One region of the Kitasatospora sp. HPM-01-4 genome, then DNA from elsewhere that is predicted to be linked to it. Evidence: predicted binding sites of a transcription regulator. Region 1 holds the regulator's gene; each other region holds the start of a gene.
What was found. The regulator HrcA, encoded in region 1, represses chaperone genes, less so after heat shock. The targets are predictions, from matches to a motif close to TTNGCACTCNGNNNNNCNGAGTGCNAA.
Positions count from the first base shown of each region.

Region 2: a site for HrcA is predicted at 4,519-4,545, ahead of ACSMTC_RS21945 (FmdB family zinc ribbon protein). Genes of this name have one in related genera too.
Region 3: a site for HrcA is predicted at 7,802-7,828, ahead of groES (co-chaperone GroES). Genes of this name have one in related genera too.

Region 1 is NZ_JBPQGP010000005.1:5,928,966-5,939,038, forward strand. It holds gene ACSMTC_RS25710 (AMP-dependent synthetase/ligase) at 1-1,731, shown strand, start outside; gene hemW (radical SAM family heme chaperone HemW) at 1,782-3,011, shown strand; gene ACSMTC_RS25720 (DUF3097 domain-containing protein) at 3,052-3,882, opposite strand; gene pspAB (PspA-associated protein PspAB) at 3,939-4,517, opposite strand; gene htpX (zinc metalloprotease HtpX) at 4,596-5,519, opposite strand; gene hrcA (heat-inducible transcriptional repressor HrcA) at 5,793-6,806, shown strand; gene dnaJ (molecular chaperone DnaJ) at 6,878-8,020, shown strand; gene ACSMTC_RS25745 (16S rRNA (uracil(1498)-N(3))-methyltransferase) at 8,133-8,882, shown strand; gene ACSMTC_RS25750 (S41 family peptidase) at 9,113-10,073, shown strand, end outside.
Region 2 is NZ_JBPQGP010000005.1:5,035,557-5,045,629, reverse strand. It holds gene ACSMTC_RS21960 (penicillin acylase family protein) at 1-1,094, opposite strand, end outside; gene ACSMTC_RS21955 (potassium/proton antiporter) at 1,347-2,831, shown strand; gene ACSMTC_RS21950 (MFS transporter) at 3,131-4,420, shown strand; gene ACSMTC_RS21945 (FmdB family zinc ribbon protein) at 4,557-4,865, shown strand; gene ACSMTC_RS21940 (hypothetical protein) at 5,048-5,356, shown strand; gene ACSMTC_RS21935 (hypothetical protein) at 5,412-5,591, opposite strand; gene ACSMTC_RS21930 (sigma-70 family RNA polymerase sigma factor) at 5,708-6,679, opposite strand; gene ACSMTC_RS21925 (phosphatase PAP2 family protein) at 7,057-7,860, shown strand; gene murJ (murein biosynthesis integral membrane protein MurJ) at 8,249-10,073, shown strand, end outside.
Region 3 is NZ_JBPQGP010000005.1:3,518,186-3,528,258, forward strand. It holds gene guaB (IMP dehydrogenase) at 1-1,490, opposite strand, end outside; gene shbA (RNA polymerase sigma factor ShbA) at 1,775-2,461, opposite strand; gene ACSMTC_RS14865 (response regulator transcription factor) at 2,767-3,378, opposite strand; gene ACSMTC_RS14870 (WhiB family transcriptional regulator) at 3,915-4,247, shown strand; gene ACSMTC_RS14875 (LysR family transcriptional regulator) at 4,333-5,355, opposite strand; gene groL (chaperonin GroEL) at 5,625-7,253, opposite strand; gene groES (co-chaperone GroES) at 7,350-7,658, opposite strand; gene ACSMTC_RS14890 (DUF6234 family protein) at 7,920-8,354, shown strand; gene ACSMTC_RS14895 (class I SAM-dependent methyltransferase) at 8,387-9,577, shown strand; gene ACSMTC_RS14900 (polysaccharide deacetylase family protein) at 9,672-10,073, opposite strand, start outside.

The DNA.
Region 1 (10,073 bases):
TGGGCGCAGACCGCGGAGCGGGTCAAGGCCGTGGCGGCGGGACTGATGGCGCTCGGCGTCGAGCCGGAGGACCGGGTCGCGATCGCCTCCTCCACCCGGGTCGAGTGGATCATCACCGACCTCGGCAACATGTGCGCCGGCGCCGCGACCACCACGGTCTACCCCAGCACCAACGCCGAGGAGACCGCCTTCATCCTGGCCAACTCCGGCAGCCAGGTGCTGTTCGCCGAGAACGCCGCCCAGCTCGCCAAGGCCGTCGACCAGCGGGAGCAGCTGCCCGAGCTGCGCACCGTGATCCTCTTCGACGACACCGCCGAGCGTCCCGAGGTCGCGGACCTGGAGGTGCTCACCCTGGTCGAGCTGGAGAAGCGCGGCGCCGAGTACCTCGCCGAGCACCCCGACGCGATCAAGGCCGCGGTCGACGGGCTCGACAAGGAGCAGCTGGCCACCCTGATCTACACCTCCGGCACCACCGGCCGCCCCAAGGGCGTGCGGCTGGTGCACGACTGCTGGGCGTACGAGGGCGTGGCCCAGCAGCAGAGCGGGCTGCTGCGCTCCGACGACGTGCAGTTCATGTGGCTGCCGCTGTCGCACGTCTTCGGCAAGACCCTGATCTCCGGCCAGATCGCCACCGGCCATGTGATGGCCGTGGACGGCCGGGTGGACCGGATCATCCACAACCTGCCGGTCATCCGGCCGACCCTGATGGCCTCCGCGCCGCGCATCTTCGAGAAGGTCTACAACGGCATCGCCGGGAAGGCCAGAGCGGAGGGCGGCGCCAAGTACAAGATCTTCATGTGGGCTGCCAAGGTGGCCCGCGACTACGCCAGGACCACCCAGGCCAACCGGATCGCCACCGGGCGGGACAGCGCGCCGCTCGCGCTGAGTCTCCAGCACGCCGTCGCCGACAGGCTGGTCTACGCCAAGATCCGGGCCGCCTTCGGCGGACGGCTGCGCGGCTCGGTCTCCGGCAGCGCCGCGCTCGCCCCTGAGATCGGGTACTTCTTCAAGGGCGCCGGTGTGCCGATCCTGGAGGGCTACGGCCTGAGCGAGACCAGCGCCGGTTCCACCGTCAACCGCGCCGAGGACTACCGGATCGGCACCGTCGGCCTGCCGCTGCCCGGTACCGAGGTCCGGATCGCCGAGGACGGCGAGATCCTGCTGCGCGGCCCCGGCATCATGCGCGGCTACCACAACCTGCCCGAGCAGACCGAGGAGGTGCTGGAGCCGGACGGCTGGTTCCACACCGGCGACATCGGCGAGCTGGTCGAGGACGGCTACCTGCGGATCACCGACCGCAAGAAGGACGTCTTCAAGACCTCCGGCGGCAAGTACGTCGCACCCACCGAGGTCGAGGGCAAGTTCAAGGCGCTCTGCCCGTTCGTCAGCAACATCCTGGTGATCGGCAACGGCCGCAACTACTGCACCGCGCTGATCGGCCTCGACGAGAGCGTGATCATGCCCTGGGCGGCCGAGCGCGGCCTCGGGGGCCGGAGCTACACCGAGGTGGTCGCCGCCCCCGAGGTCAGGGAGCTGGTCGAGGGCTACGTCCGGAAGGTCAACGCCGAGCTCCAGCGCTGGCAGACGATCAAGAAGTTCTCGCTGCTCCCGCGCGATCTGGACGTCGAGCACGGCGAGCTGACCCCGAGCCTCAAGATCAAGCGCCCGGTGGTCGAGCGGACGTACGCGGACGCGGTCGCCGAGATGTACGCGGGCGCCAACGAGGCGTGACACCGGTACGGCCCGAGTGGATCACTCGGGCCGTACGGGACAATGGGGGCATGCCCTCCGCACTCCCCGACGGCGAACCCGTGCCGTTTGACGGTTCCCTGCCCGACCACGCCCTGGCCGGCCTGGGCGATCGGCCATTCGGCTTCTACGTCCACGTGCCGTACTGCGCCACCCGCTGCGGCTACTGCGACTTCAACACCTACACCGCCACCGAGCTGCGCTCCTCGGGCGCGGTCGCCTCGCAGGAGACGTACGCCGACAACCTGATCGCGGAGATCAGGCTCGCCCGGCAGGTGCTGGGCTCCGCCGATCTGCCGGTGCGGACGGTGTTCCTCGGCGGTGGGACCCCCACCCTGCTGCCCGCCCGGGACCTGGTGCGGATGCTGGCGGCGATCCGGGAGGAGTTCGGGCTCGCCGCCGACGCCGAGGTGACCACGGAGGCCAACCCGGAGTCGGTGGACCCCGCGTACCTCGCCGAGCTGCGGGAGGGCGGGTACAACCGGATCTCCTTCGGCATGCAGAGCGCCCGTCCGCACGTGCTCTCCCTGCTCGACCGGCACCACACACCGGGCCGGCCCGAGGCGTGCGTCGCCGAGGCACGGGCCGAGGGCTTCGAGCACGTCAACCTCGACCTGATCTACGGCACCCCCGGCGAGTCCGACGACGACTGGCGGGCCTCGCTGGACGCGGCGATCGGCGCGGGTCCCGACCACGTCTCCGCGTACTCGCTGATCGTCGAGGAGGGCACCAGGCTGGCCGCCCGGATCAAGCGCGGCGAGCTGCCCATGGTGGACGACGACGTCCACGCCGACCGCTACCTGATCGCCGAGGAGGCGCTCACCGCGGCCGGCTACTCCTGGTACGAGGTCTCCAACTGGGCCACCACCGAGGCCGGACGGTGCCGCCACAACGAGCTCTACTGGACCGGTGCCGACTGGTGGGGCGCGGGGCCCGGTGCGCACAGCCACGTCGGCGGCGTCCGCTGGTGGAACCGCAAGCACCCCGCCGCGTACGCCCAGGCGCTCGCGGAGCGGCGCACCCCCGCGCAGGGGCGCGAGGTCCTGCCGGAGGAGGACCGGCGGGTGGAGCGGATCCTGCTCGAACTGCGGCTGAGGGAGGGCTGCCCGCTCTCGCTGCTCGCCGCCGACGGCCGCCGCGCGGCCGAACGCGCCCTGGCGGACGGGCTGCTGGACCCCGCCGCCTTCGAGGACGGGCGGGCCGTGCTCACCCTCCAGGGGCGGCTGCTGGCGGACGCCGTGGTGCGCGACCTGGTGGACTGATCCCGGCCCGGGCACCGGGATCCACCGCCGGACCCGGTGCCTACGGCTGGCCGGCCGTCACGAAGTCGATCAACTCCTCGACCCGGCCCAGCAGTTCCGGCTCCAGGTCCCGGTAGCTGTCGACCGAGGCGAGGATGCGCTTCCAGGCTGACGGGGTGTCGAGGGGCCAGCCGAGGCGGCGGCAGACGCCCTCCTTCCAGACCTCGCCGCGGGGGACGGCGGGCCAGGCCGGGATGCCGACGCTGCCCGGTTTCACGGCCTGCCAGATGTCGATGTAGGGGTGGCCCACGACCAGCACGCAGTCGCCGGTGACCTGGGCGGCGATCCGGTGCTCCTTGGTGCCGGGCAGCAGGTGGTCGACCAGGACGCCGAGGCGGCGGTCCGGTCCGGGGCCGAACTCGGCGACGATCGCCGGGAGATCGTCGATCCCCTCCAGGTACTCCACGACCACCCCCTCGATCCGCAGGTCGTCGCCCCAGACCCGTTCGACCAGCTCGGCGTCGTGCCGCCCCTCGACGTAGATGCGCGACTGACGGGCCACCCGGGCCCGTGCGCCGGGTACCGCGACCGAGCCGGAGGCGGTGCGTCCCGGAGTGCGGGCGGAGGCCGGGCCGGTCGGGCGGACCAGCGTCACCACCTTGCCCTCCAGCAGGAAGCCACGGGGCGTCATCGGGAAGACCCGGTGCTTGCCGAAGCGGTCCTCCAGGGTGACGGTCAGGCCCTCGGCGGTCTTCTCACACCGCACCACGGCCCCGCAGAACCCGGTACTCACCTCCTCCACGACCAGATCACGCTCGGCGGTGACCTCCGGCGCGGGCTGCTGACGCTTCCAGGGCGGGGTCAGGTCGGGTCCGTACTGCCTGCTGCGCATGCGGTGACTATATGAAACCCGGCACGGGAGTGGCGGTCGGGCGGGTGCCGGCCCGTTCAGAGGCCGGGGGCGCCCCAGACCGGGAACCAGCGGGAGAGGTCCGGTTCGATCCGCAGGTCGTCGGCGAGCATCGCCTTCACCTGGATTTCCAACGGGTTGTCCCGCTTCTCGCCGGCGAGCGGTGCGAAGGGGTAGAAGGTGCCGCGCTTGTAGAGGTAGACCAGGCCCAGTGACCGGCCCGCGTCGTTGCGGAAGGCCACGATCGAGCAGAGCAGCTGGGGGCCGAAGCCGTTCGCCTCCAGCTCGCTGTTGACCGCGTGCAGATCGTTGACCAGCTCGGGCAGTTGCTCGGGGGTGTGCCGGGCGAGCAGCCAGGAGTAGCCGTAGGAGTCCTGGCTGGCCTCGACCGGGGTGCCGCCGCGCTCGGTGTCGGCGTCCAGCAGCGCCCGGACCTGCCGCTGCACCTCGTTGAAGGCGCCGCCCTCCACGGCGGCGAAGCAGACCGAGCCGAGGCCGGTCGGCCGGAACCCGGCCGCGGCCTCCAGGGTGAGGGCCGCCGAGGGGACGGCGAACAGCTGGTCGAGATCGGGCTTCACGGGCTTGGTGCGGCCGAAGAGGGCGTCCAGGAATCCCACGGTGGTCCTTGTCTGCGGTGTACGGGGTGTCTGAGGCGTCTGAGATGTCCGGGGTGCCCGGGGTGTCCGAGGCAGGGGTCAGTGGCCGAGGTCGGCGGAGATCCTGGCCAGTTGGGCGAGCCGCTGCTCCAGCGTCGGGTGGGTGGACATCAGCTGGCTCGCGGCCTCCCGGGCGTTCAGCGCGGGCGCGAAGTAGAAGGCGTTGTACGGCTGCGCCTGGCGCAGGTCCTTGCTGGGAATGGCCGCGATCTGGCCGGTCACCTTGGTGAGCGCCGAGGCCAGCGCGCTGGGGCGGCCGGTGAGCTGGGCCGCGGCCCGGTCGGCGGCCAGCTCGCGGTAGCGCGACAGCAGCCGGGTGAGCAGGAAGCTGATCGCGTACACCAGCATGCTGACCAGCGGGATGACCAGCATGGCGATGGCCGCGGTGCTGTCGTTGTTGTTCCGGTTGCCGCCGCCGAGGAAGCCGCCGTACAGGGCGATCCGGGTCATCACCCCGGCCAGTACACCGAGGAATCCGGCGATGGTCATCACCGCGACGTCCCGGTGCGCGACGTGCGAGAGCTCATGGGCGAGGACACCCTCCAGCTCCTCCGGCTCCAGGCGCCGCAGCAGTCCGGTGGTGACGCAGACCACCGCGTTCTGCGGGTTGCGGCCGGTGGCGAAGGCGTTGGGCATGTCGTTGTCGGCCACCGCGACGCGGGGTTTGGGCATGTCGGCCAGGGCGCAGAGCCGGTCGATGGTGCCGTGCAGCTGCGGATACTGCTCGGGGCTCACCGGCCGGGCGCCCATCGCCCGTTCGGTGATCTTGTCGCTGAACCAGAACTGGGCCACGAAGAGTCCGCCGGAGATCAGGACGATCAGCGGCCACGCTCCGCGCAGCAGGACGATCAGTACTCCCGTGAAGCCGACGTACAGCAGTCCGATGAGGAACATCGTGGTGACCATCCGCCCGGTCAGGCCACGGTCGGGTGCGAACCGGGAGTGCTGGGATGAAGCCGACATCTCTGCTCCTTCGTTACCATCGCTCGCCTTCGATGCTGCCACTCCGGGGGGCCCGGGGCACCGACTTCGTACCCCGGATCCGGTAAGGATCACCGGGGCGGCCCGTTCCTGCCGTCGGACCCGGGCCGTACACTGGCAAGTACGGTTCTGGCACTCTGCCTTCCAGAGTGCCAGGGAGCCGGGCGGCTACCGGTTCAACGGACGAAGACGGAGGTGCGTGCCGTGTACAGCGAACGCCGTGCTGACGAGCGCCGACTCGACACCCGCCGTCCGCTGGACGAGCGCAAGCTGGCGGTGCTGCGCGCCATCGTGCAGGACTACGTGGGCACCGAGGAGCCGGTCGGTTCCAAGGCCCTGGTCGAACGGCACAACCTGGGGGTCTCCCCGGCCACCGTGCGCAACGACATGTCGGCGCTGGAGGAGGACGGTTACATCCACCAGCCGCACACCAGCGCCGGGCGGATCCCGACCGACAAGGGCTACCGCCTGTTCGTCGACAAGCTGGCCGAGGTCAAGCCGATGAGCGCGCCGGAGCGCCGGGCGATCCGGCACTTCCTGGAGGGCGCGGTCGACCTGGACGACGTGGTGGCCCGTACGGTCCGGCTGCTGGCGCAGCTGACCAGACAGGTCGCGGTGGTCCAGTACCCCTCGCTCTCCCGGTCCACGGTCCGGCACATCGAGCTGGTGGCGCTGGCCCCGGCGAAGGTGATGCTGGTGCTGATCACCAACACCGGCCGGGTCGAGCAGCGGCTGGTGGACTGCCCGGGTACGGTCGGCGAGAGCGTGCTGGCGGACCTGCGGTCCAGGCTCAACACGAGCGCGGTCGGCTGCGCGCTGCCCGACGTGCCCGGTGCGCTGGAGGAACTTCCGGCGGCCTTCGAGCCGTCGGATCGGTCGACGGTCAGTGTGGTGCTCGCCACGCTGTTCGAGACGCTGGCCGAGCAGAACGAGGAGCGGATCATGCTGGCCGGTACGGCCAACCTGACCCGCTTCGGGCACGACTTCCCGCTCACCATCCAGCCGGTGCTGGAGGCACTGGAGGAACAGGTGGTGCTGCTCCGCCTGTTGGGTGAGACGGCGGACGCCGGGATGACGGTCCGGATCGGCCACGAGAACGAGTACGAGGGGCTCAATTCCACCTCGGTCGTCTCGGTCGGTTACGGTTCCGGCGACCAGAGTGTGGCAAAACTCGGGGTGATCGGTCCGACCCGGATGGACTATCCGGGCACAATGGGGGCGGTGCGAGCGGTGGCGCGGTACTTGGGCCAGATCCTGGCCGAGTCGTAGAACAGGCCGCTGGTTGAACCGGCGGTGACCAGTCGCAAGCACTTCTACAGGCGGAACAAGCGGAGCATTTGGTGGCCACGGACTACTACGCGGTACTCGGCGTCCGACGGGATGCGGGGCAGGACGAGATCAAGAAGGCGTTCCGGCGCCTGGCACGCGAACTGCACCCGGACGTCAACCCGGACCCGAAGACGCAGGAGCGGTTCAAGGAGATCAACGCCGCCTATGAGGTGCTCTCCGACCCGCAGAAGAGGCAGGTCTACGACCTCGGCGGGGACCCGCTGTCGCCCAACGGCGGCGGTGGCGCGGGCGGCTTCGGCGCCGGCGCGGCGGGCTTCGGCTTCTCCGACATCATGGACGCCTTCTTCGGCGCCGCCTCCGGCCAGCGCGGCCCGCGTTCGCGCACCCGGCGCGGTCAGGACGCGATGATCCGGCTGGAGATCACCCTGGAGGAGGCCGCCTTCGGCACCACCAAGGAACTCCAGGTCGACACGGCGGTCACCTGCACCACCTGCTCCGGCGAGGGCGCCGCACCCGGCACCTCCGCGCAGACCTGTGACATGTGCCGCGGCAAGGGCGAGGTCTCCCAGGTCACCCGGTCCTTCCTGGGCCAGGTCATGACCTCCCGCCCCTGCCCGCAGTGCCAGGGCTTCGGCACCGTCGTGCCGACCCCGTGCCCCGAGTGCGCCGGCGACGGCCGGGTCCGCGCCCGCCGCACGCTCACCGTCAAGATCCCGGCCGGTGTGGACAACGGCACCCGGATCCAGCTGGCCGGCGAGGGCGAGGTCGGCCCCGGCGGCGGCCCCGCCGGAGACCTCTACGTCGAGATCGCCGAGACCAGCCACGCCGTCTTCCAGCGGCGCGGGGACGACCTGCACTGCACCGTCACCATCCCGATGACGGCCGCCGCACTGGGCACCCAGGTGCCGCTGCAGACCCTGGACGGCCTGGAGGAGGTGGACATCCGCCCCGGCACCCAGTCCGGGCAGTCCATCCCGCTGCACGGCCGCGGCGTCACGCACCTGCGCGGCGGCGGGCGAGGCGACCTGATAGTGCATGTCGAGGTGCAGACGCCCACCAAGCTCGACCCCGAGCAGGAGGAGCTGCTGCGCCGGCTGGCGCAGCTGCGTGGCGAGGAGCGCCCCTCCGGGCAGTTCGCGCCCGGGCAGCAGGGCCTGTTCTCGCGGCTGAAGGACGCCTTCAACGGCCGCTGAGGTCCGGCTCCGGTTTCGACCGGTCGATGAGTGAGCTTCCGGGCGCCCGGCGACTCCCAGGGGTCGTCGGGCGCCGCTGCGTCGGTACCGAGAGAGTGTTTGGGGAAATGCCATGACCGCGCCCGTGTTCGTCGTCGAGACCGACCGGCTGGCCGCAGCCGTCCCCGGGGCGGTGATCCGGGTGGACGGGCCCGAGGGGCGGCACGCCGTCGCCGTGAAGCGGCTGGAGGCCGGGGAGGCGGTGACGCTGGCGGACGGGCTCGGGCTCGGCGTGGACGGCACGGTGGCCGCGGTGCACGGCAAGGACGCGCTGGAGGTGACGGTCGAGGCGGTACGGCGGGAGGCCGAGCCGGCGCCCAGGATCGTGGTGGTCCAGGCCCTGCCCAAGGGCGACCGGGGCGAGCTGGCCGTCGAGACCATGACCGAGGTCGGCGTGGACGTGGTCGTCCCGTGGGCCGCCGCCCGCTGCATCACCCAGTGGAAGGGCGAGCGCGGTGCCAAGGCCCTCGCCAAGTGGCGGGCCACCGCGCGGGAGGCCGGGAAGCAGTCGCGGCGGCTGCGCTTCCCCGAGGTGCGGGAGATGGCGACGACGCGTCAGCTGCTGCCGCTGCTGCGGCAGGCGGCGCTGGCGGCGGTGCTGCACGAGGAGGGCTCGGAGCCGCTGGCCGGGGCGGAGCTCCCGGTGAGCGGGGACATCGTGCTGGTCGTCGGGCCCGAGGGCGGAGTGTCGCCGGAGGAGCTGGCCGCCTTCGCGGAGGCCGGGGCGAAGCCGTACCGGCTGGGGCCCTCGGTGCTGCGGACGTCCACGGCGGGGGTGGCGGCGGGGGCGCTCCTGCTCGGTCGGACGGGGCGCTGGGGCTGAGGCTCCGCCCGCCGGACGGCCGGGCCCGGATCCCGGGCTCCCGTCCGGCCGCGCGCGGTGCCCGCACCCCTGAGGGGCCGCCGTCCGCCTCGCGGACTTCACCGCGCCAGGGCTCCCGTCCGGCCGCGCGCGGTGCCCCGCGCCCTCGGCGGGATGCCCAACTGCCCTGGGAATCCCCGAGTGTGCGAAACCCGCCACGCGGGATCGGGGCCGTGCATAGGGTGGCGGCCGTGACCGACGTTCAGAGCACCTCAGCTGGCGCCTATCTGCGCCATCCGCACCTGCACGGCGACCTCGTGACCTTCGTGGCCGAGGACGACATCTGGATCGCGCCGATCACCGGTGGCCGTGCCTGGCGGCTGACGGCGGACCAGACTCCCGTCAGCCACCCCAGGTTCTCACCGGACGGGCGGCACATCGCCTGGACCTCGACCCGGGACGGCGCACCCGAGATCCATGTCGCGCCCACCGCGGGCGGCCCCGCCCGCCGGCTGACCTACTGGGGCAGCGCCCAGACGCTGCTGCGCGGCTGGACCGAGGACGGCCGCCCGGTCGCGATCACCAGCGCCGGCCAGGCGACCCTGCGCCGCACCTGGGCGTTCGCGATCCCGCTGGACGGAGGCGAGCCGGTCCGGCTGCCGTACGGGCCGATCGGCGGGCTGGCCTTCGAGCCGGGAGGCGAGCGGGTGCTGCTGACCAGCTCCAGCAATCGCGAGCCGGCCTGGTGGAAGCGCTACCGCGGCGGCCGGGCAGGCAAGTTGTGGATCGGCGGCCGGGAGTTCGCCCGGGTCCACGAGGACCTGGACGGCAACATCGACTCCCCGCTCTGGGCGGGCGGCCGGATCGCCTTCCTCTCCGACCACGAGGGCGTCGCGCAGCTGTACTCCAGCCTGCCGGACGGCGGCGACCTGAGCCGGCACGGCGACGGAGAGTTCTACGCCCGCAACGCCACCACCGACGGGACCGGGATCGTCTGGCACAGCGCGGGCGACGTGTGGATCCTGGACGATCTGGACGGCGCCGAGCCGCGCCGGCTGGAGATCGAACTGGCCGGTCCGCGTACCGGTCGCGCGCCACATCCGACCCCGGCCACCGGCCAGTTGGAGTCCGTCGCCCCCGACCGTACCGGCCGGGCCGGCGCCGTGGTGGTACGCGGCGGAGTGCACTGGCTGACGCACCGTCAGGGCCCGT
Region 2 (10,073 bases), 890 kb from region 1:
ATCTTCTGGTTGTGGCCGATCACCACACCGGGCATGCCGGCGAAGGTGAAGCCCGAGGTGTCGTAGGCGCACTTGGCGCTGACGGTCCGGCAGTGCAGGCCCATCTGGTACCAGACGGAGGGCAGACCGGGGCCGAGGTGCGGGTCGTTGGCGAGCATCGGCTTGCCGGTGGTGGTGTGATCGCCGCTGACCACCCAGGAGTTGGAGCCGATGCCCTGGCCCTGCGGACCGAGCAGCTGCGGCAGCCCGGCCATCTTGCCGGAGATGTCAGTGAACAGCGACTCGGTGGCGGCCCGGCCCTGGGCGGTCGCGGCGGCGGTACCGGCCGGGGCGGTGGAGCCGTCGGCGGGGACGTAGTTGCCGTCCTTGCCGACCTTCCCGGTCTTCACGATGGTGCCGTTGCGGTCGTACGGGTAGTCCGGGTAGAGCTGGGCGATCTGGTCCTGCGTGAAGTCCTGGGAGAGCAGCGAGCGGTCGATCTCCTCCTGCATGTTGCCGGAGAGGTTCCAGGCCATCGCCTTCAGCCAGGCCACCGAGTCCACCGGGTCCCACGGCTCGGGCTTGTAGCCGCTGTTGACCGTGCCGAGCAGGGTGTACTCCAGCGAGGCGCTCTGGCCGCCGGGGTGCTGGCCGAGCCAGGCGTTCACGCCGTCCGCGTAGGCCTTCAGGTACTTCTTGGTGTCGGCGGAGAGCTGGGTGTCGTACTCCTGCTGCGCGACCTGGCGCCAGCCCATGGTGCGCAGGAAGGTGTCGTTCTCGACCTGGCCGGAACCGAACATCTCGGAGAGCCGGCCCGAGGTGATGTGACGCCGGACGTCCATCTCCCAGAACCGGTCCTGGGCCTGGACGTAGCCCTGGGCGCGGAACAGGTCCTCGGGGGTGTCGGCGTACAGCTGCGGAATGCCGTTGGCGTCGCGCTTGACGTCGACCGGCGCGGACATGCCGGCCACCGAGACGCTGCCGTCGACGTCGGGGAAGGAGGCACGGACGGCGCTCACCGCCCAGTAACCGCCGCCACCGACTGCGGCCACGAGCAGCACGACCAGCACGAGCACGATCAGACGGGCGCGCCGGAACTTCTTCGAGCGGGGCATCTGGGTCCTTGGCTGGGGTTGCGTTTACGGCCGTGACAGGTCACCACATTAGGGCGACTCGGCTGGCGGACATGCACCGGGGACGTCCACGGTCGGCCGAGGTGGACCCTATCCGGTCTCGATGGGCGGAGGTCGACAATCAAAGAGCAGGTAAAATGTTAGACTGAGTAACAAGTCGCCGAACGAGCCATTCGTTTCCGGCCATACTCGCCTGCCCCCGACCGCCCCTTTGACGTGCCGAGGTGCCACTGCGTGACTGTCGACCACCTGAACCGCTTCCTGCTCGAGTTCTCCGTGATCCTCCTGTTCGCGGTGGTGGCCGTGCGACTCTCCACCCGATCAGGGCTGCCCAGCCTGCTGATCTACCTGGGGATCGGTGTCGCGCTGGGCCAGAACGGCCTCGGAGTCAGCTTCAACAACGCCGAACTCACCCAGGTCCTCGGCTATGCGGCCCTGGTGGTGATCCTCGCCGAAGGCGGCCTCAAAACCAGCTGGAAGGCGATCAAGCCGGTCATGCCGGCCGCCTCGGTACTGGCCACCGTCGGTGTGGCGGTCAGCGTCTTCGTCACCGCCGCGGGCGCGCACTGGCTGGCCGGTTTCGACTGGCGGGTCTCGCTGCTGCTCGGCGCGATCGTCTCCTCCACCGACGCCGCGGCGGTCTTCTCGGTGCTGCGGATGGTGCCGCTGCCGGCCCGGCTGACCGGCCTGCTGGAGGCCGAGTCCGGCTTCAACGACGCCCCCGTGGTGATCCTGGTGGTCGCCTTCGCCACCACCGGGCCGATGGACTCCTGGTACGCACTGGTCGGCACGATCATCGCCGAGCTGGCCATCGGCGCCGTCGTCGGCCTGGTCGTCGGCAAGCTGGGCGCGTACGCGGTCAAGCACGTCGCACTGCCCTCCTCCGGCCTCTACCCGATCGCCGTGATGTCGCTGGCGGTCCTGGCCTACGCGGGCGGCGCGCTGCTGCACGGCTCCGGCTTCCTGGCGGTCTACATAGCCTCGGTGATCCTCGGCAACGCCAAGCTGCCGCACGGCCCCGCCGTCCGCGGCTTCGCGGACGGACTGGCCTGGATAGGGCAGATAGGCATGTTCGTGGTGCTCGGCCTGCTCTGCAACCCCGACACCATGGGCTCGGCGGTCGTCCCCGCGCTGGTGATAGGCGCGGTGCTGGTCTTCGTCGCCAGACCCGCCTCGGTCTTCGCCACCCTGACGCCGTTCCGGCTGCCCTGGCGCGAGCAGGCCCTGCTGAGCTGGGCCGGGCTGCGCGGCGCGGTACCCATCGTGCTGGCGACCATCCCGCTGGTCGCCGAGGTGCCGCAGGCACAGCAGGTCTTCAACATCGTCTTCATCCTGGTCGTGGTCTTCACCCTGCTCCAGGGCCCGACCCTGCCACTGGTCGCCCGCCACCTGCGGATCTCCGACGGCTCGCTGGGCCAGGACCTGGACATCGAGTCCGCGCCGCTGGAGCACCTGCACGGCCGGCTGCTCTCCGTCGCGCTCTCCGGGGAGTCGAAGATGTCCGGCGTCGAGGTGGGCGAGCTGCGGCTCCCCGCCGGGTCGGCGGTCACCCTGGTGGTCCGCGACGACAGCAGCTTCGTCCCCGACAAGACCACCGTGCTGCGGGCCCAGGACGAACTGCTGGTGGTCACCACCGAGGAGGTCAGCGAGGCCGCGGAGCGCAGACTGCGGGCGGTCGACCAGGGCGGAAAGCTTGCCGGATGGCTCAACGGACGCTAGGTTCGGTGCTTTTCCGCGGCGTTCACCTTGCGTTGACCGGGCGGAACGGGTCCGAAGTGCGTACTATGGACCAACTCATCTGTTTTCATCACCGAAAATCCGCTACATCTGTCTGATGCAGAGTTGGCGCGACCGCTCGGCGGCCGTGGTCCCTCCGCTGCCGGCCCGCTGCTGAGCCGCACCGGCCGAGGTGGACCCCCGGTATCTACCCCGGTCAACGCATGAGAGGACGACTCTCGGCGCTGCCGGGCCACCCCCGTTTCCCGGTCGGTGCTACCAGACAGCAGGAAGGACCGACCGTGACGGCGCGCCGAACGGTCGCAGAGCCCACCCCTACCCGCGTCGGCTACGGGACCCTGCTCCGCACCCCCGGAGCCTGGACCTTCCTGGTCCCCGCCTTCGCGGCCCGACTCCCCTACGCGATGCTCAGCGCGGGCATCGTCCTGCTCATCCAGAGCGCCTACGGCTCGTACGGCACGGCAGGTCTGGTGGTGGCGTTCGCCGCCGCGACCCAGGCGCTGATCGGACCGCAGACCGGCCGGCTGTCCGACCGGTACGGCCAGGCCACCGTGCTGGTGCCCACCGTCGTGGTGCACGCGGTCTCGGTGGGCGCGCTGATCGCGCTGGCGCTGGGCCACGCGCCGACCTGGACGCTCTTCGTGTCCGCCGGTGCGGCCGGCGCCAGCGTGCCGCAGATCGGCGCGATGGTCCGGGCCCGCTGGGTCGCCAAGCTCTCCGACTCGCCCCGGACCCTGAACACCGCGTTCGCCTTCGAGTCGGTGACCGACGAGTTCACCTTCGCGATCGGCCCGGTGCTGGCCACCGGCATCACCGCCCTGGCCTCGCCCTCGGTGGCGCTGATCACCGAGGCCGCGCTGACCGTGGTGGGCGGCCTGGCCTTCGCCGCGCAGCGCCGTACCGCGCCCGCGCTGCACCCGTACGTGCCCGGCGCCGCGCAGGTGTCGGCGCTCTCCTCGCCCGGCGTCCGGCTGCTGGCCGGCTCCTTCCTGGGCGTCGGCTCCGTCTTCGGCGCCATGACGGTCTCGGTGGCCGCCTTCGCCAGGGCCGAGGGGCAGCCCGACCTCAACGGCGTGGTGTACGGCATCTTCGCCGGCGGCAGCATGCTGGCCGGTGTGCTGTACGGAATGATCTCCTGGCGGCGCTCGGTCAAGCAGCGGATGCTCGGCAGCTACACGCTGCTGGTGCTGGGCTGCTCGACCCTCTGGGCCATGCCCAACCTGGTCGCGCTGTCGATCGCCGGGCTGTGCTGCGGTCTGGCCATCGCACCGACCCTGATCAGCGGCTACACCCTGGTCGAGACGCTGGTCTCGGACGGTGCCAAGACCGAGGCGTTCACCTGGCTGACCGGCGCCATCGGGCTCGGCCTGGCCGCGGGTTCGATCGTGGCCGGGATGCTGGTGGACTCGCACGGCGCCTGGGCCGGCTTCGTGGTGCCCGTCATCGGAGCCGGGCTCGGCCTGGTCGCGCTGGTCTCGCTGCGCCGCCTGCTGGACGCTCCCGGCGAGAGCGGCCGCGTCGTGGCACAGGGCGGGGCCCAGGTGCGGCTGGCCGGGGCGTCCAAGGGCTGAGACCGGTTCCCCGCTCCGGGGCCGGGGGCCGGGGCGGGGACATCTCACACCCGGCGACGCTGGACTGATCCAGCGGAATGCCGCATCATTGACCGTCGTTAGCACTCATCAGGCGAGAGTGCCAGGAGGAAGACAAGTGCCCACGTACCAGTACCAGTGCACCGAGTGCGGCAACGGCCTGGAGGCGGTGCAGAAGTTCACCGACGAGGCGCTGACCACGTGCCCCGACTGCCAGGGAAAGCTCCGCAAGGTCTTCTCGGCCGTGGGCGTGGTCTTCAAGGGCTCCGGCTTCTACCGCACCGACAGCCGCTCCGCTTCGAGCAGCTCCGTGAGCTCCTCGTCGTCCTCGACCTCGTCGTCCGGCGCTTCGTCGTCCGGTACTTCGTCGTCCACGTCGGCTCCGGCCCCCTCGGCCGCCGCGGCGAGCACCAGCACCGCGAGCTGACACGGCACGGCACCGCCGTCCGCGACATTCGCGCGAAAGGCCCGGGTTCGGAGACGAACTCCGGGCCTTTCGTATGACCGCACCACTCCTGTGAGTGAAGTGGGTTGTCCACAGGGCCGGGTTTTCCACAGGAATCCGCGGGGGGATTCCCCGACAGGTGCGGTGCGCGCACCCTGATGCGCATGACGACCTACCTGGAACACCACCGACTGCACTCCCACCCCACCGCCACCACGACAACGGCCATGTCCTCGGCCGTGCCGCCCCGGCGCGCCGTACCGCCCTTCCCGCCGATCCGCCGCAGGGGTGGTGGACGGCACCGGCTCCAGCAGGCCGTCCGGCACCGGCCCGGGGTGGTGGTGACCGGGCTGCTGGCCGCCGCCACCGCGCTCACCGCCGGGCCACTGCGGCCCGGCCCGTCATCGCCCGCCGCCCCGGCCACGGCCGCGACCACCCCACACTGCACCGGGGCGGCGCCGCCCAGCGGCTGAGACTCCCGGCGGCTCAGTAGCGCGGCGCCCGGTGACACCGGGCGGGACCGGGCGATCAGTCGCCGTGGTGCGGCGGCCGCTGGCTCAGATACCAGTCCAGCCCGCGCCCACCGAGCTCCGCCGCCTCCGGGCGCTCGCCCCAGCCCCGGTCGGTGTCGTCCCGCGTCTGCCGGTCCAGCGGGTCGCCGAAGACCAGCTTCGCCTTCGGCCGGGTCGGTTCTTCCTGCTCGGCCATCTCTGCTCCGTTCCTTCTCAACTGCATCCAGCGTAGGCGGCACGGCGCCGGCGGCCGCGGACAGCGCGGGGCCCCGGTCCGGTCGGTATCGGACCAGGGCCCCGAGGGCGCTAAGGTCAGGCGGCCTCGAACCCCGCGTGGTCGGCGATCTTCTTCAGCTCGGCGAGCGCGTGCTTCTCGATCTGGCGGATCCGCTCCCGGGTGAGCCCATGCTGCTTGCCCACCTCGGTCAGCGTGCGCTCACGGCCGTCCTCCATCCCGTACCGGGAGCGGATGATGGAGGCCGTCCGGTCGTCCAGCCGGCCGATCAGGTCATCCAGCTCCTCACGGCGGAGCATGACCATCACGGCGTCCTCCGGGGAGACCGCCCCGGTGTCCTCGACCAGGTCACCGAACTGGGTCTCGCCCTCGTCGTCCACGGACATGTTGAGGCTGACCGGGTCACGGGCCCAGTCGAGCACGTCCTTGATCCGGTCCTCGGTGGTGTCGAGTTCGGCCGCGATCTCGGCGGGCTCGGGCTCGCGGCCCAGCTCCTTGGCCTTCTCGCGCTGCACCCGGCGGATCCGGCCGAGCTCCTCGACCAGGTGGACGGGCAGTCGGATGGTGCGCGACTGGTCGGCGATCGAGCGGGTGATCGCCTGGCGGATCCACCAGGTCGCGTAGGTGGAGAACTTGAACCCCTTCGCGTAGTCGAACTTCTCGACCGCCCGGACCAGGCCGGCGTTGCCCTCCTGGATCAGGTCGAGCAGGGGCAGGCCGCTGCGGGGGTACCGCCGGGCGACCGCGACCACCAGGCGGAGGTTCGAGCGGATGAAGACGTCCTTCGCGCGCTCGGCGTCATCGGCTATCGCCTCCAGCTCCTCGCGCGTGGTGCTCTCGGGAATGGCGTCCTCGTCCAGCAGGTGCTGGGCGTAGACACCCGCCTCGATGCGCAGCGAGAGCTCGACCTCCTCGGCGGCATCGAGCAGAGGCGTCCGGGCGATCTCGTCGAGGTACATGCCGACAAGGTCGCGGTCCGCCTCAAGGTTGTTCGGGCGGGCCGAGCGAGTGCGGTCGGCACTGCCACGGACGACGGCACGAGTGGCCATGCTTGCTCCCTTGCTGCTGGTGCCGGTCTGCCTCGACTTCACCCCCCGACGGGGCGAGCCGGGGCCGAAGAGAAGAGGCAGAGAGTTGAAGGCAAAGAGATGCGGGCCCCGTGAAGGCTCACACGTAACGATCCAACGCACAGATTTCGGACAACATTCCCAACTCGGCCAGATTCTTCGCGCGATGCAGTATCCTGCGGAATTTGGTCCATGATCACGCACATTGTGTGACCGATTGGAGACAGGGTGTGCCTAAATCGCCCCGTCCACCGAATCAACGAATGAGATTCGACATCCGCAGCCTCTCCTCACAAAAGATGCAAAATCGCTATCGGCGCGGTGCGGGCTCCACCCCTGCCCCGGGGAAGGTGTCAGCCATGCACCTGCCCATCGACGGCGCCATCGCCACCCCCGCCCGGCGCCGCCGCAGCCGACTGCTCGACTCCGCGGCGGCGGCCCTCGGCTGCGCCGCCCTCCTGGGAGTGCTCCTCGCCCTGGTGGCGAGCCACTGGGGCCCACTGGCCCGACTGGACCGGTCCTGGGTGGACGCACTGCACGGCTTCGCCCGCGGCCACACCGCCTGGACGGCCTCCATGCAGATGGTCTCCGACATCGGCGGCCCGGCCACCACCCGCATCGTGCTGGGCGTGGCGGCCGTCTGGCTCTGGATGATCGGCGCCCGGATGCTGGCCGGCTGGGCCGCGGCCCAGCTGCTGCTCGGCTGGCTGGCCGGCTGGGGCGGGAAGATACTGGTCGACCGAGCCCGGCCGCACTTCGCCGACCCGGTGTCGTACGCCTCGGGCGCGGCCTTCCCCTCCGGGCACGCGATGGCCTCGGCGATCACCGGCGCCGCCCTGGTGATCCTCCTCTGGCCGCACGCCAACCGCGCCGGGCGGGCCGTCGCCTGCACCGTCGCCGCACTCGCCGTCCTGATCATCGGCTGGACCAGGATCGCCCTCGGTGTGCACTGGCCCAGCGACGTCCTGGCCGGATGGCTGGCGGCCGGCCTGGTGGTCGCCGGAGTGACGGTCGCGGTCGAGCTGTGGCGGCCCGGCGCACTGAACCGGGACGTGCGCCGGATCGACCGGCACACCCGGCCGAGGGTGCAGCGCGTCCTGGCCTCGGGAGAGACGGGGGCGCGTCACGAGGGTGAATCCGCCACCTCACCTGACGGTCAGTGAGAAAGGTCACATCCCGTTGGAGTGATCTTCGAAGGGGAATCGGTACAGTGCCGCGCCGGCCAAAGTCCTCCGTGCCGCCATCAAGGAAAACACCGCAAATCTGGTCATTAGGGGCAGGCTTCCGTCCGGTTGGAGCGGATTCCGGACCATCCGGCACCGGTGGGAGATCTCGGGCACACGGCACACCGCTCCCCATCGAGTGCCGAGTTGAGGCAGACTTCTCCGGCTGGGTGCAGCTGCGCCCAGTCCCGGGGGAACCAAGCACGACGGCGCGGACCGAGCCGGTCGTACGAGGCAGCACCGGCTCCGTACACCAAGGGACCGCCGGACAGCGGTTGTGGAAGCCCCGTGACCGCGCACTGCCCAGGCACCGAGTGACGGGGGTCCGATGACCATGCACACGACGGGCGAGCCTTCCGGCTCGTACGGCGACCCGCCCACCATGCCCCTGCGTCAGATCACCGACGAGCAGTTCATGCCGCCCATGCCCCCGCAGGCACAGCAGCAGCCGCAGTACGGTGCACAGCCGACCATGCAGCTGGGCACCCAGCTGCCGCCGCCGCGCCAGCCACTGGAGCAGCCCCCGGCGGAGGCCGAGGAGGCCCCGGCGGACAAGGGGTCCTCCACCGCCCGCAACGGGCTGATCATGGCCCTGGGGTCGCTCACCTCGCGTGCGCTGGGGTTCGTGCGGGCCGGCGTGATCGCCGCCGCGCTGGGTACCCACCAACTCGCTGACGGCTATGCCGTGGCCACCCTGCTGCCGACCACCGTCTACATGATGCTGATCGGCGGTGTGCTCAACTCGGTCTTCGTTCCCGAACTGGTGCGCGCCGCGCAGACCCACAAGGACCGTGGCGTCGCCTACACCAACCGTCTGCTGACGGCCTGCGGTGTGGCGTTGATCGTCATCACCCTGAGCGCCTGGCTCTTCGCACCGCAGATCGTGGACTCCTACACGAACTACGGCCCCGCGGACCACGTCCAGCGGGACCTGACCATCGCGCTGGCGCAGTACTGCCTGCCGGCCATCCTGTTCTACGGCGTATTCGGCCTGCTCAGCCAGGTGCTCAACGCGCGTGACCGCTTCGGTGCGATGACCTGGGCGCCGGTGATGAACAACGTCGTGGTCATCGGCGTCTTCAGCCTCTACATCGGGATCTGCAAGCACGCGGAGACCGCCGACCAGATGAGCAGCGGCGCCAGCATGCTGCTGGGCATGGGCACGGCGTTCGGCATCCTGGTGCAGGCGCTCTCCGTGCTGCCCTCCCTGCGCGCCTCGGGATTCCGCTTCCGGCCGCGCTTCGACTGGAAGGGTGCCGGTCTCACCACCCCGCTGCGGGCGGCGGGATGGGCACTGCTGCTGGTCGTGGTGACCCAGCTGTCGTTCAACGCGATCACCAACATGGCGACCGGCGCGGGCAACCGGGCCCAGGGTCTGCCGATGGGCCTGGGCTACACCCCCTACAACAACGCCTATCTGCTCTTCGTCGTCCCGCAGGGCATCATCACGGTCTCGATGGTCACGGCGATCCTGCCGAGCCTGTCGCGTGCGGTGAGCTCGGGCCGTTTCGAGGATGTCGGCCAGGAGTTGGCCCAGACGCTGCGCAGCTCGGCCGGAATGATCATCCCCGCGATGGCGATCTTCCTGTCGATGGCCAACCCGGTCATCGGCCTCGCCTACGGGCACGGCAGCCAGGTCAAGGCCGCGGACGTCAACGTCATGTCCGAGGTGCTGATCGCCTTCGCGATCGGCCTGCCCGCCTTCTGCGCCCAGTACGCGCTGGCCCGAGGGTTCTACGCGATGAGTGACGCCCGGACCCCGTTCTGGCTGACCACGGTGATCGCGGGCAGCAACGTCGCCTTCTGCGCCGTCGCGTACTACACCCTGCCGGTGCGCTGGATCATCGTCGGCATGGCCTTCGCGCAGACTCTGGCCACCACGCTCGGCGTGATCATCACCGGCCGGGCACTGAGCAAGCGGCTGCGCCGCGAGGCGGCGGCCACGGTGCCCGCCGACGCCACGCTCGAGATCGGCGGTGGACGGCGCGGCCGGATCCGCAGCGGCCTGGACGGCGTCCGGGTGACGACCTTGCACGTGGGGCTGGCCCTCGCCTGCGCACCTGGCGCGCTCGCGGCCCACTGGATCGTCGGTCAGTGTGCGGACTCGCTGGGGCGCGGCATCGTCGGCAACTTCGTCGGCCTGGGCGCCGGTT
Region 3 (10,073 bases), 2.4 Mb from region 1:
TAGTTCGGCGCCTCGACGGTCATCTGGATGTCGTGCGGGTGGCTCTCCTTGAGACCCGCCGAGGTGATCCGGACGAAGCGGCCCTTGGTCTGCATCTCCTCGATGGTGCCCGCACCGACGTAGCCCATGGTCTGCCGCAGGCCGCCGACCAGCTGGTGCAGCACCGCGCCCAGCGGCCCGCGGTAGGGCACCTGGCCCTCGATGCCCTCGGGCACGAGCTTGTCGTCCGAGGCCACCTCGGCCTGGAAGTAGCGGTCCTTGGAGTACGAGCGGCCCTGGCCGCGCGACTGCATGGCGCCCAGCGAGCCCATGCCGCGGTACGACTTGAACTGCTTGCCGTTGATGAACAGCAGCTCACCCGGCGACTCCTCGCAGCCGGCCAGCAGCGAGCCGAGCATGACGGTGTCGGCACCCGCCGCCAGCGCCTTGCCGATGTCGCCCGAGTACTGCAGGCCGCCGTCGCCGATGACCGGCACCCCGGCCGCCTGGCAGGCCAGCGCGGCCTCGTAGATCGCGGTGACCTGCGGCACGCCGATGCCGGCGACCACGCGGGTGGTGCAGATCGAGCCGGGGCCGACGCCGACCTTGACGCCGTCCACGCCCGCGTCGATCAGCGCCTGGGCGCCGTCCCGGGTGGCGACGTTGCCGCCGATGACGTCCACGTCCACAGCCGCCTTGATCTTGGCGATCCAGGCCAGCGCGTTGTGGCTGTGACCGTGCGAGGTGTCCACGACCAGGAAGTCGACACCGGCGCCGACCAGCGCCTGGGCGCGGTCGAAGGCCTCGGCGGAGGCACCGACGGCGGCACCGACCAGCAGACGGCCCTCGGCGTCCTTGGCGGCGTTCGGGTACTGCTCGGCCTTGACGAAGTCCTTGACGGTGATCAGGCCCTTGATCCGGCCCTCGTCGTCGACCAGCGGCAGCTTCTCGATCTTGTGGCGGCGGAGCAGGCCGATGGCCTCCTCGCCGGAGATGCCCACCTTGCCGGTGATCAGCGGCATCGGGGTCATGATCTCGCGGACCTGGCGGCTGCGGTCGGACTCGAAGGCCATGTCACGGTTGGTGACGATGCCGAGCAGCTTGCCCTCCGGGTCGGCGACCGGAACGCCGCTGATCCGGAACTTGGCACAGAGCGCGTCCGCCTCGGCCAGGGTGGCCTCCGGGCCGACCGTGATCGGGTCGGCCACCATGCCGGACTCGGAGCGCTTGACCAGGTCGACCTGGTTGACCTGGTCCTCGATGGACAGGTTGCGGTGCAGCACGCCGACACCGCCCTGGCGGGCCATCGCGATGGCCATCCGGGACTCGGTGACCTTGTCCATGGCCGCCGAGAGCAGCGGGATGTTCACCCTGACGTTGCGGGAGACCCGCGAGGAGGTGTCGACCTGGTTCGGCAGCACCTCGGAGGCCCCGGGCAGCAGCAGGACGTCGTCGTACGTGAGCCCGAGCATGGCGAACTTCTCGGGTACGCCTGCGGCGTTGTAAGACATGGTGTTGGGGACCTTCCGTGGCGGGCCGTCGATCTCGATCGCGCCGGTGAGGGGTTCCGGACGCGTAGCTCTCAGCAGGGCGGAGGGTCGGCCGTGGTCACCGGCCCCATCCACCCGCGCGCACCGGCACAGGATCCAGGCCACCAGCAACGCTCGGCGTTTGGAGGTTCATCCGAGAGAACCCCGCGCACACCCACGGAACTTTGGGCGACCTGACCAGGCGCCGATACCCCATGGTACTGGTGTCCCGGGTATCGGGACGCGCCTCCTTGACAACGCCCCCGCTACGAGGACTCTTCCGCCAGCGCCCGCAGCCGGCTCAGCGCCCGGTGCTGGGCGACCCGGACGGCGCCCGGCGACATGCCGAGCACCTCGCCGGTCTCCTCCGCCGACAGCCCGGCCGCCACCCGCAGCAGCACCAGCTCGCGCTGCCTGGCGGGCAGGTTGGAGAGCAGTTCCTTGGCCCATGCGGCATCGCTGCTGAGCAGCGCCCGCTCCTCCGGACCGAGCGCCTCGTCGGGCAGCTCGGGCAGGTCGTCGGGCGGGATGACGGTGGATCCCGGCCCGCGCATCGCGGCCCGCTGCAGGTCCGCGATCTTGTGCGCGGCGATCCCGTACACGAAGGCCTCGAAGGGGCGGCCCTCGTCCTTGTAGCGCGGCAGCGCGCAGAGCACCGCGACGCAGACCTCCTGGGCCACGTCGTCCACATGGTGCCGGGCGCCGCCGGGCAACCGGACCAGCCGGCCACGGCAGTAGCGCAGTGCGAGCGGGTGGACGTAGGCGAGCAGCGCGTCGATCGCGGGGCCCTCGCCGCGCACGGCGGCGGCGACCAGCCCGCCGAGCTGCGCCGAACCGCCGGTGCCGAGCACCGGCCGACGCGCCTCGTCCTCCTCCGGGTACGACTGATCGGCCTGATCCACCGCGGGAGCGCCGGGCGGGGGCTCTTCGGACCGGGCCTCGTCGTCGTACATCGGTCCATGGTGCCTGGTCGAACCGGAAAACGCGGCACCGCGTCCGGAGTTGTGCATCGGAACGTTATGCACCGCACCACCGTGCGTCGCCACCGTGCGCACCGCGCCGCCTCCCGCCCCGCCCTCCGAAGCCACCGCCGGCCCGGAGGGGCCTTGTCCCGTTCCGCTCGCCGAGCCTCCTGCGGCCGCACTCTTCGCCGCAGTCCCTGTCCGCCGGTCCCCGAGGTGCTCCACTACTCCATGGTGCAGCCTCGGGACCTCAACGTCATACGTCTGAGCGATCGAGGCGGCCGGGCGGCCGCCTCTCAGCGGACCAGGCCCCAGCGGAAACCGAGGGCCACCGCATGGGCGCGGTCCGAGGCGCCCAACTTCTTGAACAGGCGCCTGGCATGGGTTTTGACGGTGTCCTCGGACAGGAAGAGCTCCCGGCCGATCTCCGCGTTGCTGCGCCCGTGGCTCATGCCCTCGAGCACCTGGATCTCACGCGCCGTCAACGTGGGTGCCGCACCCATGTCGGGACTGCGCAGCCGGCGCGGGGCGAGCCGCCAGGTCGGGTCGGCCAGCGCCTGGGTGACGGTGGCCCTCAGCTCGGCGCGCGAGGCGTCCTTGTGCAGGTAGCCGCGGGCGCCGGCGGCGACCGCGAGGGCCACCCCGTCCAGATCCTCCGCGACGGTGAGCATGATGATGCGCGCCCCCGGGTCCGCCGACAGCAGCCGCCGGACGGTCTCCACACCGCCGAGGCCCGGCATCCGGACGTCCATCAGAACGAGATCGGAGCGGTCGGCCACCCAGCGGCGGAGTACCTCCTCACCGTTGGTCGCAGTGGTCACCCGATCGACACCGGGCACGGTCGCCACCGCGCGGCGAAGCGCCTCCCGGGCAAGGGGGGAATCGTCGCAGACGAGTACGGATGTCATGACCGTCCTCCGCAGCTGATCCGCGTCACGTTGAGCCTCCTGGCTGGTTCGAACTCTCTCCGACACGGCCGATCGGCGACGGACTTCGTCTGGATCGTGGATCTCCCGCGACCGTTCCCGACGCCCGGCGCCCGCTAACCGCCTCCGCACAACCAACGACCGTCACTCGAATGAGTTACGGCCCTCAGGGCCATCTCCACCACTGTACGTGGCCAACCCATTACGGATCAGCCACCTCGCGGTGCACACGCCGCACTTTTGTGCTGCTCGTGCGCGGTCCGCGCACCCTGTGCGCACCACATGGCCCGCTCGCGCCCCCGCGGCCACCCGGTTGCCACAGCGACACCGCCAGACACCATGCCCGAATTTGGCCGTTTTTATAGCTTCCGTACGGTCATTGACTGTTGTGCCACTCTGTGGGTGACTTGTCCCAGTGGTTGCCGTAAGTCATATTTCCAGGTGTCCATACCGGCTCGGTCGCGACCGGGCCGAGCCGACGAGTCTCCCGGCGTCGAACCCCTCGAAGGGAATGAGCCATGGCAGATTTCTCCCGCCTCCCCGGCCCCAACGCGGACCTCTGGGACTGGCAGCTCTCCGCCGCCTGCCGCGGCGTGGACAGTTCGCTCTTCTTCCACCCGGAGGGCGAGCGCGGGGCCGCGCGAAGCTCGCGGGAGGCAAGCGCCAAGGAGGTCTGCATGCGGTGCCCGGTGAGGGCCGAGTGCGCGGCGCACGCGCTGGCCGTACGGGAGCCGTACGGCGTCTGGGGCGGACTGACCGAGGACGAGCGCGAGGAGCTGATGGGCCGCTCCCGCAACCGGCTGACCGAGGTCCAGGTACCGCTCAGCATGCCGACGGCGAGTGGCCACTGATAGTCCGATACCTCGTGGAGAAACGTTTCTTCACGAGGCTTCCGCATGCCACCAGCCCGCCCCGTTCACCCGTACGGAGCAGAGGTCAGCCGGCGGCCGCGACAACAGAGACCTGGTCCACCGAGGCAGAGAGCTGGTCCAGCATCAGCGAGACGGCCGGCACCTCGGCGAGGTCCGGCAGGGTCAGCGCCACCACCTGACGGGCCGCCGTCTCGCCACCCGCCGCCCGCACCGGCACCGCCGCGATGCCCGCCTGGCTCACCGAGCGCAGCGCGAGACCCGGCAGCACCGCCACCCCGAGGCCGGCCGCGACCAGACCGACCACCGCCGGGTAGTCGTCGGTCGCGAAGTCGATCCGGGGATCGAAGCCGGCGGCGGCACACAGCTCCACCAGGTGACCCCGGCACTGCGGGCAGCCCGCGATCCACTGCTCCTGCGCCAGCTCGGCCAGGTCCACCGGGCTGCTCTCGTCCCGCCCGGCCAGCGGGTGCCCGGCCGGAACGAGCCCGACCAGCGGATCGTCCAGCAGGGGCCGGACCACCAGGTCGGACCAGTCGTTGACGGCCAGCGCGGCGGCCGCCTCCAGGGCCGCCTCGGCACGGGCCTCACGCGGCGAGCCGTGCGCGGGGGCCGGGAAGACGCTGCCCTGGGACTCCGGATAGCGGAAGGCCAGCGCGACCTCGCACTCGCCGCCGCGCAGCATCGCCAGGGACTCCGGCGGCTCGGCCTCGACCAGGGACACCCGCACCCCCGGGTGCGCACCCCTCAGCCGGGCGACCGCCGGCGGAACCAGGACGGAACTGGCCGTCGGGAAGGACACCAGCCGCACCCGGCCGGCCCGCAGTCCGGCGATCGCGGCCACCTCCTCCTCGGCGGCGCAGAGGCCGGCCAGGATGCCGGTGGCGTGCTTGAGCAGTACCTGTCCCGCCTCGCTCAGCTGCATGCCCCGGCCCGAGCGGACCACCAGCGGAGTGGCGACGGACTTCTCCAGCGCCTTCATCTGCTGGCTCACCGCGGGCTGGGTACAGCCGAGCTCGCGGGCCGCGGCGGAGAAGGAGCCGGTCTTGGCGACAGCGCGCAGGACACGCAGGTGGCGGGCCTCGATCATGCCTCAGTTATAAGGCAGACTTTGGCCATCGCAAAATTTCCCTGATAACCAGCGGCTTCTGGGGCATTCGGGGCAGCCAGGACATTCGGGGCAACCGGCCCGGCGAGCCCGGCCGACCGCGGTCGCCTCCGCCTCGGGCGGCTCCCCGCGCCGACCGGCCGGACGCCCCTCGCACCGTTCGGGAGAACGGCGCTGGTCCGGAAAACGCCGGAGGCCCGGCTCACACCCCTCAGGGTACGGGCCGGACCTCCGGTCACTGAAAGCGAGCGTCAGTGGGCGTGGCCGTGGCCGCCGTGCGAGTGGCCGGCGGCGGCCTCCTCCTCCACCTTCTTCTCCACCACGAGGGTCTCGGTGGTGAGCAGCAGGGAGGCGATGGAGGCGGCGTTCTCCAGGGCGGAGCGGGTGACCTTGACCGGGTCGATGACGCCGGCCTTGACCAGGTCGACGTACTCGCCGGTGGCCGCGTTGTAGCCGTGGCCGGCCTCCAGCTCGGCGACCTTGTGGACGATGACGTAGCCCTCCAGGCCGGCGTTCTGGGCGATCCAGCGCTGCGGCTCGACCAGCGCGCGGCGGACGACGGCGACACCGGTCGCCTCGTCGCCGGCCAGGCCCAGGCCGTCCTCCAGCACCTTGGCGGCGTGGACCAGGGAGGCGCCGCCACCGGCGACGATGCCCTCCTCGACCGCGGCACGGGTCGCCGAGATGGCGTCCTCCAGGCGGTGCTTGCGCTCCTTGAGCTCCACCTCGGTGGCGGCGCCGACCTTGATGACGCAGACGCCGCCGGCCAGCTTGGCCAGTCGCTCCTGCAGCTTCTCGCGGTCCCAGTCGGAGTCGGTGACGGCGATCTCGCCCTTGATCTGGGCGACGCGGCCCGCGACGGCCTCGGTGTCACCGGCACCGTCGACGATGGTGGTGTCGTCCTTGGTGATGGTCACGCGGCGGGCGCTGCCCAGCACCTCCAGACCGGCCTGGTCGAGCTTGAGGCCGACCTCCTCGGAGATGACGGTGGCACCGGTCAGGGCGGCCAGGTCGCCGAGGATGGCCTTGCGGCGGTCACCGAAGCCCGGGGCCTTGACGGCGACGGCGTTGAAGGTGCCGCGGATCTTGTTCACCACGAGGGTGGAGAGCGCCTCGCCGTCCACGTCCTCGGCGATGATCAGCAGCGGCTTGGAGCCGCCCTGCAGGATCTTCTCCAGCAGCGGCAGCAGCTCCTGGATGGAGGAGATCTTGCCCTGGTTGATCAGGATGTACGGGTCCTCCAGGATCGCCTCCTGACGCTCGGCGTCGGTGACGAAGTACGGCGAGAGGTAGCCCTTGTCGAACTGCATGCCCTCGGTGAAGTCCAGCTCCACGCCGAAGGTGTTCGACTCCTCGACGGTGATGACACCGTCCTTGCCGACCTTGTCGATCGCCTCGGCGATCAGCTCGCCGACCTGGGTGTCCTGCGCGGACAGCGAGGCGACGGCGGCGACGTCGTCCTTGCCCTCGATCTCGCGGGCGATGGAGAGCAGGTGCTCGGAAACGGCGGCGACGGCCTTGTCGATGCCCTTCTTCAGGGCGGCCGGGCCGGCACCGGCGGCGACGTTGCGCAGACCCTCGTTGACCAGGGCCTGGGCCAGCACGGTGGCGGTGGTGGTGCCGTCACCCGCGACGTCGTTGGTCTTGGTGGCGACCTCCTTGACCAGCTGCGCGCCGAGGTTCTCGTACGGGTCGTCCAGCTCGACCTCGCGGGCGATGGTCACACCGTCGTTGGTGATGGTCGGGGCGCCGAACTTCTTGTCGATGACGACGTTGCGGCCCTTGGGGCCGATGGTCACCTTGACGGTGTCGGCCAGCTTGTTGACACCGCGCTCCAGCGAGCGGCGGGCGTCCTCGTCGAACTGCAGGATCTTCGCCATGGTTCCGTTTCCTCAGGATTTCTGCGTACGTGAGCCAACAACCACGCCCCGGACCCCTGTCAGGGCTGACACGGATCCGGGGCGGGTCGGTACGACTTACTTCTCGACGATCGCCAGGACGTCGCGGGCCGAGAGAACGAGGTACTCCTCGTTGTTGTACTTGACCTCGGTGCCGCCGTACTTCGAGTACAGGACGACGTCGCCGACCTTCACGTCGAGCTCGACGCGCTTGCCGTCCTCGAAGCGGCCCGGGCCGATGGCCAGGACGACGCCCTCCTGGGGCTTCTCCTTGGCGGTGTCCGGGATAACCAGGCCGGAGGCCGTGGTGGTCTCGGCCTCGAGCGGCTGGACCACGATGCGGTCCTCAAGCGGCTTGATGGCAACCTTGCTGCTGACGGTGGTCACGTCCGAGCTCCCCTTCGGAGATTACGGGGTAGTTCTACAGGTAGGTGGCGATGCCTGCGGGCCTGCCGTCGCGGGGGTCAGGCACGCTCCATCGCATTAGCACTCTCCCGGTGGGGAGTGCCAGGAACGACCATAGGGGGCCGTTAGCACTCAGTCAACCAGAGTGCCAACGGCGCGCCTCGGTGTTCCGCGAAACCCGCCGATGCGTTCTGAGTAGCCGTACTCATGTACGACCGCCCCTCACTCGGACAGACTCCCCCCATGGCTACCGATCGCTCATCGGACCGGCCCGGTCTGCTCGCCGACGCGGCCCTCGCCGTCGCACTCGCCGTCCTCGTCGGCGTGGGCGGCGCCTGCACCGCCCTGTACCTGGGGCTGCGCGCCTGGGCCGGGGCGGACGCCGCGGCCTTGGCCCCGGCGAACGACCGGCCACCGCACCCGGCCGCACCGCCGTACGACTGGACACCGGTGGTGCTGTTCTGGGTCTTCGTCCTCGCACTGCTGCTGATCACCGTGCTGTCGGCACGCGGCCGGCTGCGGATCACCCCGGTGCTGCACGGGCTGCTGCTCGCCGCCCTGCTGCTGGGCGGCAGCGCCGGCTACGCGTACCAGCACCGGCACGACGGGGACTACAAGCCCCGGCCGCTGCCCTCGGACTACCACCCCTGCTACAGCGGCAGCAACGACTGCGACTGAGGCGAGCCGCCCGGAGCGGGGAGAATGACCCCGTGGAGATCGAATCGTTCCGGGCCCTGCTGACCGACGAGGGCCAGACGCTGCTGGCCGCACTGCGCGACTTCAAGCCCGGCGAGGAACTGGCGGTGGCCACCCGGCTGCGCCGCGAGCACCCCGCCGAGCTGGTGTCGGCCGCGCTGGCCCAGGCGCAGCTGCGGCAGCGGGCCAGGGCGAAGTTCGGCGATCTGGCGGACCTGCTGTACTTCACCCCCAACGGGGTCGAGCAGGCCACCCGTCGCAGCGTGGCCGAGTGGCGCGCGCGGCGCTTCGCCGAGCTGGGGGTGCGCCGGCTGGCCGACCTGTGCTGCGGGATCGGCGGCGACGCGATCGCGCTGGCCAGGACGGGAGTCGCGGTGCTCGCGGTCGACCGCGATCCGCTGACCTGCGCGGTCGCCGAGGCGAACGCCGCCGCGCTGGGCCTGGCCGGGCTGATCGAGGTGCGCTGCGCCGATGTCACCGAGGTGGACGTGACCGGGTACGACGCGGTCTTCACCGACCCGGCCCGCCGCACCGCGCGCGGCAGGGTGTTCGATCCCCAGGCGTACTCGCCGCCGCTCTCCTGGGCGATCGAGGCCGCCCGCCGTACTCCGTTCGGGGCGCTCAAGGTCGCCCCCGGCATCCCGCACGAGCTGGTGCCGGAGGACGCCGAGGCCGAGTGGGTCTCCGACCACGGCGAGGTGAAGGAGGCCGCGCTCTGGTTCGGCACCCGGGCCGCACAGCCGCACCGGGCCACCCTGCTGCCCGGCGACCACACCCTGACCGGCGGGCGGCGGCCCGATCCGCAGGCGGGTGAGGTGGGCCGCTATCTGTACGAGCCGGACGGCGCGGTGATCCGGGCCCATCTGGTCTCCGAGGTGGCCGAGCAGGTGGGCGGGCGGCTGATCGACCCGATGATCGCCTATCTGACCTCGGACCGGCTGGTGCCGACCCCGTACGCGCACGCGTACGAGATCAGCGACGTCATGCCGTTCAACGTGAAGAAGCTGAAGGCCCTGCTGCGCGAGCGCGGGGTCGGCACCGTGGTGATCAAGAAGCGCGGGATCGGCATCACCCCGGAGGAGCTGCGCCGCCAGCTCAAGCCCAGCGGCCCGAACGAGCTGACGGTGATCCTCAGCCGCACCGACCACGGCCCGCTGATGATGCTGGCCCAGCCCGTGACGGCGGCCCGGCCGGTGGGCGCCTGAGTCCGGCCGGCGGGCGCCCGGCCGGACTCAGGCGCCCGGCCTGCGGTCCGCCCGGGGAGGGGTCCGCCCGGGGAGCGGTCCGCCCGGGGAGGGGTCAGCCGGCGGGTGCCTGGATGTAGTCCTCCAGGCGGGCGACGGCGAAGCCCTGCTCCTGGATCCGGCTGAGCAGTTCGCCGAACATCTCGGTCATGGTCTCGCCGTGCAGCTCGGAGGGGCCGCGGAAGTGGGCCAGGATGATGTCACCGGGCTTCAGCTTCTTGTCGCCGGTCTGGTACTGCATGTCGTGGACCTGCATCGACTCCTGCCACAGCACCACCGCGCGCGGCCCGCACTCCTGCACGGCGGTGTTCAGCGCGGCGGAGTGCGCGCCGTCACCGAACGGCGGGCGGAAGAGCAGCGGGGCCTTGCCGTACTGCTCGGTGAGCGTCGCCTGGTCCTCGCAGACCTCGGACTTCTGCTTGGCCGGCGAGATCCTGCTCATCTGCGGGTGGTCCAC